DNA from 3 places in the Micrococcus sp. MS-ASIII-49 genome. Region 2 is predicted to be linked to each of the others. Evidence: riboswitches for the same ligand, from Rfam matches in the RefSeq annotation. Region 2 holds a riboswitch; each other region holds the start of a gene.
What was found. Region 2 has a riboswitch for thiamine pyrophosphate ahead of SJ20_RS02330 (thiamine ABC transporter substrate binding subunit). Riboswitches for the same ligand answer to the same signal wherever they lie in the genome.
Positions count from the first base shown of each region.

Region 1 (3,437 bases), on a different contig from region 2:
CGGCCCGCATGAGCTCCACCGTGCCGAGCATGCCGATCTTCACGGCGTCCACGGCGATGTCGGCGGCGACCGAGTCGAGCTGGGCGCGCACCACGTCCACCGGCAGCGGGTGGACGGCCTGCACGCCCTGCGTGTTCTGGGCGGTGATCGCGGTGATCGCGGTCATCCCGTAGCCGCCCCACGCGGCGATGGTCTTCAGGTCGGCCTGGACACCGGCGCCGCCGCCGGAGTCGGAGCCGGCGATGCTGAGCACACGGGGGACGGCGGAGGTCATGCGGGGGCTCCTTCGGGTCGGGGCGGATCGGCCGCCCGGGCCGGGCCGATCCCGCCCATGAGAATGTAGTCGCATGTCCCACGTCACAGAGAGCTCTCCCGCGCACCCCGGCCGAGCCGAGGAGTCGGCGCCGCTGCGGCCGACCTCCCCGCTCGGGATCGCCGCCACGTTCATCGGCACCACCATCGGCGCCGGGTACGCCTCGGGCAACGAGATCCTGCAGTACTTCGTGAGCTTCGGCCTCTGGGGCGGCACGGGGGCGCTCGTGATCGCCGGCGCGCTGTTCTTCCTGCTCGCGGTGATCGTGCTGCGGCTGGCGCAGAAGCTGCGGACCACGGACATCCACCGGATCGTGAACCCCACGACGTCGCGCGTGCCCACCTGGTTCGCGGACCTGTCCATCACCACGTCCCTGCTGGGGACGCTGGTGATCATGCTGGCCGGGGCCGGGGCGGCGGTGCACACCGCGTTCGGGCTGCCCTCGCTCGTGGGCTCGCTGGTGATGGCCACCGTCTGCGTGGTCTCGGTGCTGGCCGGCATCACGGGCCTCGTGCGCGTCCAGGCCGTGGTGGTCCCCCTGATCATCGTGGTCGCCGTCGGCGTCGCGGTGTGGGGGTTGGCGAACCCGGGGGCCGCGGTGGACGACGTCGCCGCGCTCGTGACCTCGTCCCCGCTGATCAACCAGTGGTGGCTCTCGGGCGTGCTGTACGTGGCCTTCAACATCCAGCTGGCCTACGCGGTGCTCGCCCCGATCGGCGAGGAGAGCTCCTCGTCGGGCCGCTCCCTCGTCGCCGGGGCCGGGCTCGGGGCCCTGGGCCTCGTGGTGATGGCCGGCGCGGTGATGGCCGCGATGACCGCCCACGCCCAGCTGATCGGCCGCGCCGAGCTGCCCATGGTCGAGCTGGCCGCGATGATCGGCGGCTGGGCCGCCCTGCTGTACACGGTCGTCCTGCTGCTGGCGCAGTTCACGACGGCGGTCTCGTGCCTGTACGGCGGGGTGGAGCGCATCGCCCTGCTGTCCTCGATGCGCCGCGTGCCGGGCTGGGTCATCGCCGTCGTCACGGCCCTGGCCGCCACCCTGCTCTCGAGCGTCGGCTTCTCCGACCTCGTGGGCACCGTCTACCCCGTCCTCGGCTACGCCGGCCTCGTCATCATCGTGATGCTGGTCGTGACGTGGATCGTCGAGCGCTCCACGGTACGCCGCCGGGCGGCCCGCGCGGCGCGCGCCTGAGCGCCCGGCCGCATGGCCGGACGGCGGACGGTGAGGCGCCGCGGGGGACGTGCTAGGGTCGCTCGCATCCCACGGGAGCCCCACGGCACGGGGCTGAGACCGGGCTGACGCCGCCCGGAGACCGTCTGAACCTGTCCGGGTCATTCCGGCGAAGGAAGAAGGAGCAGCGGCCATGTCCGTTTCCGAGCGCACCCCCCTGCCCGCAGCCGAGTCGACGGCCGAGGTCGTCGCCGAGGAGAACTACCCCACGCACCGTCTGGGATGGCTCGAGGACGCCGAGCACGGCATCCGCGTGCCCGTCACCGAGGTCCACCAGGACGACTCCCCCGACGGCACGCCCAACGCGCCCCTGACCGTCTACCGCACCATGGGCCCGGGCTCCGTGCCCGAGCGCGGCCTGCCGGCCCAGCGCGCCGAGTGGATCCGCGCCCGCGGCGACGTCGAGGAGTACGAGGGCCGCGAGCGCGACCTGCTCGACGACGGCCGCTCGGCCGTGCGCCGCGGCGCCGCCTCACAGGAGTGGGCCGGCGAGCGCCGCCCCCCGCTGCGCGCCAAGGAGGGCGCGCGCGTCACCCAGATGCACTACGCCCGGCGCGGCGAGATCACCCCGGAGATGCGCTACGTCGCCCTGCGCGAGGGCGTGGACGTGGAGCTGGTGCGCTCCGAGGTCGCGGCCGGCCGCGCCATCATCCCGGCGAACGTGAACCACCCCGAGTCGGAGCCGATGATCATCGGCAAGGCGTTCGCCGTGAAGGTCAACGCGAACATCGGCAACTCGGCGGTGACGTCGTCGATCGCCGAGGAGGTCTCGAAGCTGCAGTGGGCCACCCGCTGGGGCGCGGACACCGTGATGGACCTGTCCACGGGCGACGACATCCACACCACCCGCGAGTGGATCCTGCGCAACTCCCCCGTGCCGATCGGCACCGTGCCGATCTACCAGGCCCTCGAGAAGGTCGGCGGCGACCACCAGGCCCTGACCTGGGAGATCTTCCGCGACACCGTGATCGAGCAGTGCGAGCAGGGCGTGGACTACATGACCGTGCACGCCGGCGTGCTGCTGCGCCACGTGCCGCTGTCCGCGGACCGCGTGACCGGCATCGTCTCCCGCGGCGGCTCGATCATGGCCGGCTGGTGCCTGGGCCACCACAAGGAGAACTTCCTCTACGAGAACTACGACGAGCTCTGCGAGATCTTCGCGCGCTACGACGTCGCGTTCTCCCTGGGCGACGGCCTGCGGCCGGGCTCCGTGGCCGACGCCAACGACGCCGCCCAGTTCGCCGAGCTCGACACGCTGGCCGAGCTGACGGAGCGGGCGTGGGCGTACGACGTCCAGGTCATGGTGGAGGGCCCCGGCCATATCCCGCTGCACCTGGTGCGGGAGAACGTGGAGCGCCAGCAGGAGCTGTGCAAGGGCGCCCCGTTCTACACGCTCGGCCCCCTCGTCACGGACATCGCCCCGGCGTATGACCACATCACCTCGGCCATCGGCGCCACCGAGATCGCCCGCTACGGCACCGCGATGCTCTGCTACGTCACGCCCAAGGAGCACCTGGGCCTGCCGGACCGGGACGACGTGAAGACGGGCGTGATCACCTACAAGATCGCCGCGCACGCCGCCGACGTCGCCAAGGGCCACCCCGGCGCCCGCGACCGCGACGACGCGCTGTCCAAGGCGCGCTTCGAGTTCCGCTGGCGCGACCAGTTCGGCCTCGGCCTGGACCCGCAGCTCGCCGAGGAATACCACGACGAGACGCTGCCGGCCGAGCCCGCCAAGACCGCCCACTTCTGCTCGATGTGCGGGCCGAAGTTCTGCTCCATGCGCATCAGCCAGGACATCCGCAGCGAGTTCGGCGGCGCGTCCGAGCAGGCGCGGATCGCCGAGGCCGGCATGGCCGCCAAGTCCGCGGAGTTCCGGGCCGCCGGCGGGTC
Region 1 is NZ_JXSP01000071.1:12,552-15,988, forward strand. Features, by position in the region: gene thiD (bifunctional hydroxymethylpyrimidine kinase/phosphomethylpyrimidine kinase) at 1-274, opposite strand, end outside; gene SJ20_RS05550 (membrane protein) at 348-1,505, shown strand; TPP riboswitch at 1,567-1,681, shown strand; gene thiC (phosphomethylpyrimidine synthase ThiC) at 1,678-3,437, shown strand, end outside.
Region 1: linked by a shared signal. The riboswitch ahead of thiC (phosphomethylpyrimidine synthase ThiC) and the one ahead of SJ20_RS02330 (thiamine ABC transporter substrate binding subunit) in region 2 are both predicted to bind thiamine pyrophosphate.

Region 2 (3,437 bases):
GAGTTCGCCGCCCTGCTGGGGATCACCCGGGTGCTGTGGGTGCCGCCGGCACCGCGGCCGGACACCGGGCCGTGGGGCGGGCCCGGTCACCTGGCCTCGTGGGTGCGCCTGCAGGGCGACGGCGAGGCCGCCGTGCACTGGCGCGGCGACCGGTTCCACCCCGAGCACCCGTACGCCGCGGCGGCGCTGCGCTTCCTGCAGGGCGCCGACGACGCCGCCGGCCGGCCCCTGCGCGTGCGCACGGTGACCGGGGCGGCGCAGCCCGCCGAGTACGACCCGGCCGAGCGGGGCCCCCGCTCCCTCCTGGACACGCTGCCGCTGGGCGCTGCGGTGCTGCGGCCGGCGTTCGAGGACGCCGCGGGCGAGGAGGCCGCGGCCGCCGCGTGCGCGGCACTGCACCCGGGGCTGCCCCAGCTGTCGTTCCCCGCCCCGCCGCTGCTGCGGCTGGCCGGCGCGCTCAACGACCTGGTGCTGCTCCAGCCCCGCCCGTGACCTCGTCGGTCGCGGGGCCGTCGTCGTCCCCGCCGTCCGTCGGGGCGCGGTCCTCGTCCTTCCCGTGCGCGTCCGAGCGCCAGGCCGCCGGGCGCAGCCGTTCCAGGAGCGAGGACTGACGGCGCTCCATCCCCTTCAGGTCCGAGGCGATGAGCGCGTTGATCCAGCGGGCGTTCGGGTCGGCGTCGATCAGCACGGCCTTGGCCAGCAGCGTGCAGGGCAGCGCGAGGATGGCGCCGAGCGGGCCGAGGACCCAGGCCCAGAAGAGCAGGGAGAGGAAGCTGACGGTGGGGATCACGCCGATCGCGTCGCCGGCCACCTTGGGCTGGATCACGGACTGCAGCACGAAGTTCAGCACCGAGTAGCTGACCACCACCCACAGGAAGTCGGACCAGCCGCCCGCCGCCAGGCCCAGGACGGCCGGCGGCAGCAGGCCGATGATGAAGCCGATGTTCGGGATGTAGTTGGTGAGGAAGCTGAGCACGCCCCACACGAGCGCGAGCGGCACGCCGATCAGCATGAGGGCAATCACGTCCAGCACCGCCACGATCAGGCCGAACACCGTGGTGACCACCCAGTAGCGGCGCACGCCCTGGGCGAACTCGACCAGGGCGTGGCCGAACTCGTGGCGGGCGGTGCTGAGCAGGCGGACGCGGCGTTCGACGTCCATCGAGTCCATCGCGAGGAAGAACATGCCCATGATCACGGTGACGAGCAGGCCGAAGACCGCGTAGACGTTCGTGGCGATCTTCGTGACGGCGCTGACGGCCGTCCCGGTGACGGCACTCATGTCGATCGAGGCCAGCTGCTGGGACACCATGTCCGGGGTCACGCCGCGCTCGTTGAGCCAGTGCGAGACGTCCAGGACGATCTGCTGGAAGCGGTCCGCGTACTTCGGCAGCTCCGCCACCAGCTCGAGGCCGGACCACACCATCATGCCCCCGAACACGGCCATCACCGCGACGACCAGCAGGACGGTGGTGGCGGCCCCGAGCACGGGGTGCAGGCCCCGGCGGATGAGCCAGGCCTGCAGGGGGTAGGCCACGATCACGAGGTTCAGCCCCAGGAAGACGGGCGCCGCGATGGAGGCGATCCCCTGGAAGAACTGCACCACCAGCACCAGGCCCGCGAGCGTCAGGACGATCACCAGCATGCGCGGCCACATGCGGTGGGGGCGGCGGATGTCCCAGTCGGAGGCGGGGCTGGACGAGGCGGGCGGCGGGGTCACCCCCGCGGGCTGTGCGGCGCTCACGCGGGCAGTCTATGCGCGGGCCGGACGGGGTAGGGTCGGGACCAGTCCACATCGACAGGGGAGCGCCCGCGCGGCGCTGAGAGTGCGGTCCGCCGCAGACCCTCGAACCTGCTCCGGTCCGCACCGGCGAAGGAAGTCGAGTCTCCCGGTCGACGTCGTCCCGGGATTCCGGTGGCGGCCTCGTCCCGGCCCCTCCGCCGTCCCAGAGGAGAACCGCCATGTCCCGCACCCCGCACCGCGCCCTCGCCGCCCTCTCAGTGGCCGCCCTCGCCCTCACCGGCTGTTCGGTGTCCGGCTCGTCCGGCGACGGGGCGTCGTCGTCCGCCGCCGGCGCCGGCGGCGAGCCGACGACGGTGACGATCATGACGCACGACTCGTTCAACCTGCCCCAGGAGCTCGTCCAGAAGTTCGAGCAGGAGTCCGGCTACACCCTGAAGACCACGGCCCCCGGCGACGCCGGCAGCGTGGTGAACCAGCTCCTGCTGGCCAAGGACGAGCCCACCGTGGACGGCGTCTACGGCGTGGAGGACCACTCGGCGCACCGCCTCGTCCGCGAGGGCGTCGTCGCCGAATACACCCCGCAGGACCTGCCCGCCTCCGCGCAGGACCGGATGGTGGAGGACCGCATGACCCCGGTGGACCAGGGCCAGGTGTGCTTCAACACGGATCCGGCATGGTTCGAGGCCCACGACGTCGAGGCCCCCACCTCGATCGACCAGCTCGACGACCCCGAGTACGCGAAGCTGACGGTCGCCACCTCCCCCGTGGCCTCCTCCCCCGGCCTGGCGCTGCTCGCGGCCACCACGGAGAAGTACGGCGACGACGGCTGGCAGGACTGGTGGCGGGGCCTGATGGAGAACGGGGGCAAGGTCGCCGACAGCTGGTCCGACGCCTACAACTCGGACTTCTCCGGCGGCGAGGGCAAGGGTCGGTTCCCGGTGGTGCTCTCCTACTCCTCCTCCCCCGCGTTCGCCCCCGAGACCGAGGTGATCGAGGACTCCTGCACCCCGCAGGTCGAGTACGCCGGCGTGCTCGAGGGCGCGAAGAACCCCGAGGGCGCGCAGGCGTTCGTGGACTTCATGCTCACCGAGGAGGTCCAGTCCGCCCTGCCCGAGTCGATGTACATGTACCCGATCGACGAGTCGGTGCAGCTGCCCGAGGAGTGGGCGCAGAACGCGCCGCTCGTCGAGGACGCCATCACCCCGGACCCCGCCCGCATCGACGAGCGCCGCGAGGACCTGCTGAAGGAGTGGACCGCCCTGTCCGAGGCCTCCCGGCGCTGATGTCCGCGCTCACCGAGGTCGCGGCCCCCGGCACGGACCTGCCGCGCCGGCGGGCCCGCGGCCGGGGGGACGGGCTCGGCCCGTGGTGGCTGGTGGCCGCCGTCCTGCCGGTCGCCTTCCTGCTCGTCTTCTTCGCGTGGCCCGTGGCGGCCATGCTCTGGCGCGGGATCGGCGGCGACGCCGACGCGTTCACCGGCGCCGTGGACCTCACCGCCTTCGGGGAGACCCTCGCCCGCGAGCGCACGTGGCGCATCCTCGGCCAGACGCTCGGCATGGCCGCCGCCGGCACGGTGGTCTCGGTGGCGCTCGGCCTGCCGACCGCGTTCGTGCTGCACCGGCGTCGCATCCCGGGGCGGGCCGTGCTCCGCGCCCTCGTGCTCGTGCCGTTCGTGCTGCCCACGGTGGTGGTC
Region 2 is NZ_JXSP01000032.1:1,063-4,499, reverse strand. Features, by position in the region: gene SJ20_RS02340 (agmatine deiminase family protein) at 1-492, shown strand, start outside; gene SJ20_RS02335 (AI-2E family transporter) at 458-1,744, opposite strand; TPP riboswitch at 1,791-1,896, shown strand; gene SJ20_RS02330 (thiamine ABC transporter substrate binding subunit) at 1,963-3,027, shown strand; partial or broken gene SJ20_RS02325 (iron ABC transporter permease) at 3,027-3,437, shown strand, end outside.

Region 3 (3,437 bases), on a different contig from region 2:
GACGATCAGCTCCAGGTGTGCGCGGTTGAGGATGCCCAGCCCCGAGCCGATCGGCGAGCCCAGCGGCATGACGGCGGCGGCGCCGGCCTGCTCGAGGCGCAGCGCCATGGCGGGGTCGTCCGACGTGTAGGCCAGGACGGTGAAGCCGTCGGCGGCGAGCCGCTCGGTGGCCTCGAGGGTCTCGACGACGTCGGGCAGCAGGGTGCGCTCATCGGCGATGACCTCGACCTTCACGAGGTCGGTCTCGAGCGCCTCCCGGCCGAGCCGGGCGGTGAGCACGGCGTCCCGGGCGGTGTAGCAGCCGGCGGTGTTGGGCAGCACGTCGATGCCGAGGCGGTCCAGCAGCGCGACCAGGCCGTCACGGGTGTCCGCGGACCAGCGGCGCAGCGCCACGGTGGTGAGCGTGGTGCCGGAGGCGACGAGGGCGCCCTCGAGGGCGGTCAGGTCGGTGATGCCGCCCGTGCCCATGATGAGCCGGGAGGCCAGGTCGTAGCCGCCGATCCGCAGCGGCGGGATCGCGGGGGCGGCGGGCGGGGTGCGGTGCTCGGCCATCGCTCAGCCCCCCTGCACCGCGGTGACGACGTCGACCTCGTCCCCGGCGGCCAGCTCCCGGGTGGCCCAGGCCGACCGGGGCACGACCTCGCCGCCGACCGCCACGGCCACGCCGAGCCGCCGCCCGTCCGCGGCGGCGCCGTCCTCGCCGATCGCGCGCCCGGTGACGTGCGCGACGACGTCGCGGACGGTGGCCACGGCCAGCTCGGCGGGCTCTCCGTTGAGGGTCAGGGGGAGGGTGCTCATGCGATCTCCTTCAGGCGGGCGTGCAGCAGCTCGAGGATCCGCCCGGCCGCCCAGGGGGCGAGCAGGATCCCGTGACGGTGGAAGCCGGTGGCGACGACGGCGCCCGGAGCCTCGGGCACGGCGAGCACGCGCGGGGCGTCGTCGGGGGTGCCGGGGCGGGCGGCGGTGGTGATCTCGACCAGCTCGCACTCGCGGACGGCGGGCAGGATCGCGGCGGCGTCGGCGAGCAGGTCCAGCACGGCCCCGGCGGAGGTGCCGGCCAGGCCGTCCTCGCGGGCCGAGGCGCCGACCACGAGGGTGCCGTCCGCGCGGGGCACGAGGTAGACCTGGCGCCCGTGGACGAGGCCGCGGACGGTGCGGGTGATCAGGTGCGACTCCCCCGGCAGCAGCTGCTCGGGGCGCACCCGCAGACGCAGCACGTCGCCGTGGACGGGGCGCAGCGGGACCTCGACGGCGGTGGCCGCGCCGCCGATCCCGCGGTGGCCCAGGCCCGCGGCGAGGACCGCGCCGTCGGCGGTGAGGACGCCCCCGTCGGCCAGCGTGAGGCGCACCCCCTCGCCCTCCGGGCCGGCGGCGGTGACGCGTCCGGCCACGAACCGGGCGGCGGGTCCGGCGCCGACCGGGAGCGGGCCGCCGTCGGGTCCGGTCTCGGCGCGCAGGGCGGCGACGCAGGCGGCGGCGAGCCGTCGCGGGTCCACCTGATGGTCGTCCGGGGCGTCGAAGCCGGCGGCCAGGCCCGGGGCCAGGGCGGGCTCGGCGCGGCGCAGCGCGCGGACGGAGACGGGCTCGACCCGGCGACCGAGGATCGAGGCGTGCTCGAGCACGTGGTCCCAGGCGCGGGCGTCCGAGGGGTCCGCGGCCACGATCCAGGCGCCCTGTGCGAGGAAGCCCGTCTCCACATCGGTGAAGGCGGCGAGCAGGTCCACGAGGGCCGGGTAGGCCTCCCAGCCGGCCTGCAGCAGCGGGGCGAGGTCGTCCTGGCTGAACTGGGTCTCGGCGAGCGGCGCGAGCATCCCCGCCGCGGCGTGGGTGGCCCCGGCCACGGCGTGCGGGCGCCCGGCGGCGTCCAGCTCGGGGGCGATCAGGGTGACGGCGTGGCCTGCGGCACGCAGACGCACGGCGGCGGTGAGGCCGATGATCCCGGCCCCGACGACGGCCACGTGCACGGACCGGTCCTCCTCACGGCGGCATGACCCGCATCGAGTGGTGATGGTCGGCCGCGCCGGCGCGGTGCGCCCCTGCGGCCCTCTCAGCCCGGCGTGTGCGGCCCGGGCTCCCATGGAACAGCGGCCAGTCTGCCACAGTGGGCGCATGCACTCCCCCGATCCGCTCCTGATGACCGCGGCCGGCCGCGACGACGGCGGCACCGGCCCCGGCGCGCGCCGCCGCGCCCGCCTCGCCGCCTCCCGGCTGTACGTCTGCACCGACCTGCAGCGGTTCCTGCGCCCGGACGGCACGCTCGACACGGCCGCGTTCGCCGACTTCTGCGCGGCGGCGTTCCGCGGCGGGGTGGACGTGATCCAGGTGCGGGACAAGGCCGTGGACGTGGCGGTCGAGCTGGCCGCGTTCGCCACGCTCGTCCCGCTGGCCCGGGAGCACGGGGCGCTCTCGGCCGCCAACGACCGCGCCGACGTCGCCGCCCTGGCCGGGGTGGACGTGTTCCACACGGGCCAGACCGACCTGACCACCGCGCAGTGCCGCGCCCTGCTGGGCCCGGACGTGGTGCTCGGCCGCTCGTGCCACACCGAGGCGCAGGTGCGCGGCGCCCGCGCGGAGGACGGCCTGGACTACTTCTGCACGGGGCCGGTGTGGGCGACGCCCACGAAGCCGGGCCGGGCCGCCGTCGGACTGGAACTGCCGACCCTCGCCGCACGCCTGGACGCGGAGGACCCGGCGGGGGCGCGGCCGTGGTTCGCCATCGGCGGCGTCGACGCGGACCGGCTGCCCGAGGTCCGCGCGGCCGGGGCGGAACGGATCGTGGTGGTCCGCGCCGTGACGCAGGCCGAGGACCCCGAGGCCGCGGCCCGGACCCTGCGCGCGGGCCTGCCCGGCTGACGCGCCCCGCGGGGAGGTCACGGACGGGCCGTCCTGATGGTGTAGAGTCGACGAGTCCGCAACGCGCTCGACGCGTCGCGACCCCCGCCTCCGTAGCTCAGGGGATAGAGCGTCTGCCTCCGGAGCAGAAGGCCGCAGGTTCGAATCCTGCCGGGGGCACGAGCGAACAGAGCCGGACCCCCGTGGCGACACGGTGGTCCGGCTCTTCTGCGTTCTGCGGACCCGGACGCTCGAGCGGAGCGGGAGGTCCGGGTCACCGGCATTCGAGGCGGGAAATCGACCTCATAGGACGTCCCGAGGTGCGTATTCGCCGGATTTCCCGCCTCGAACGTGTCGAAGCCCGGAGGTCCCGCCCTCAGCCCCGCTGCGCATGACCGTGGTCGACGGGCCCGTGCCACGTCGGCCGCGAGGCGTCCCCGACCGCGAGCGCCTCCCCCGCCCGCATCGCGTCGGCCAGCCACGGCTTGGCCCGCTCGAGTGCGTCGTCCCAGCTCAGGCCCGCCCCGGCCAGCGTGGCCAGGGCCGAGGAGAGGGTGCAGCCGGTGCCGTGCGAGGCGCGGGTCGTCACGCGCGGGCCGCGCACC
Region 3 is NZ_JXSP01000071.1:8,763-12,199, forward strand. Features, by position in the region: gene SJ20_RS05520 (thiazole synthase) at 1-552, opposite strand, end outside; gene thiS (sulfur carrier protein ThiS) at 556-798, opposite strand; gene SJ20_RS05530 (FAD-dependent oxidoreductase) at 795-1,964, opposite strand; TPP riboswitch at 1,958-2,088, opposite strand; gene thiE (thiamine phosphate synthase) at 2,110-2,853, shown strand; tRNA gene SJ20_RS05540 (tRNA-Arg) at 2,940-3,012, shown strand; gene thiD (bifunctional hydroxymethylpyrimidine kinase/phosphomethylpyrimidine kinase) at 3,209-3,437, opposite strand, start outside.
Region 3: linked by a shared signal. The riboswitch ahead of SJ20_RS05530 (FAD-dependent oxidoreductase) and the one ahead of SJ20_RS02330 (thiamine ABC transporter substrate binding subunit) in region 2 are both predicted to bind thiamine pyrophosphate.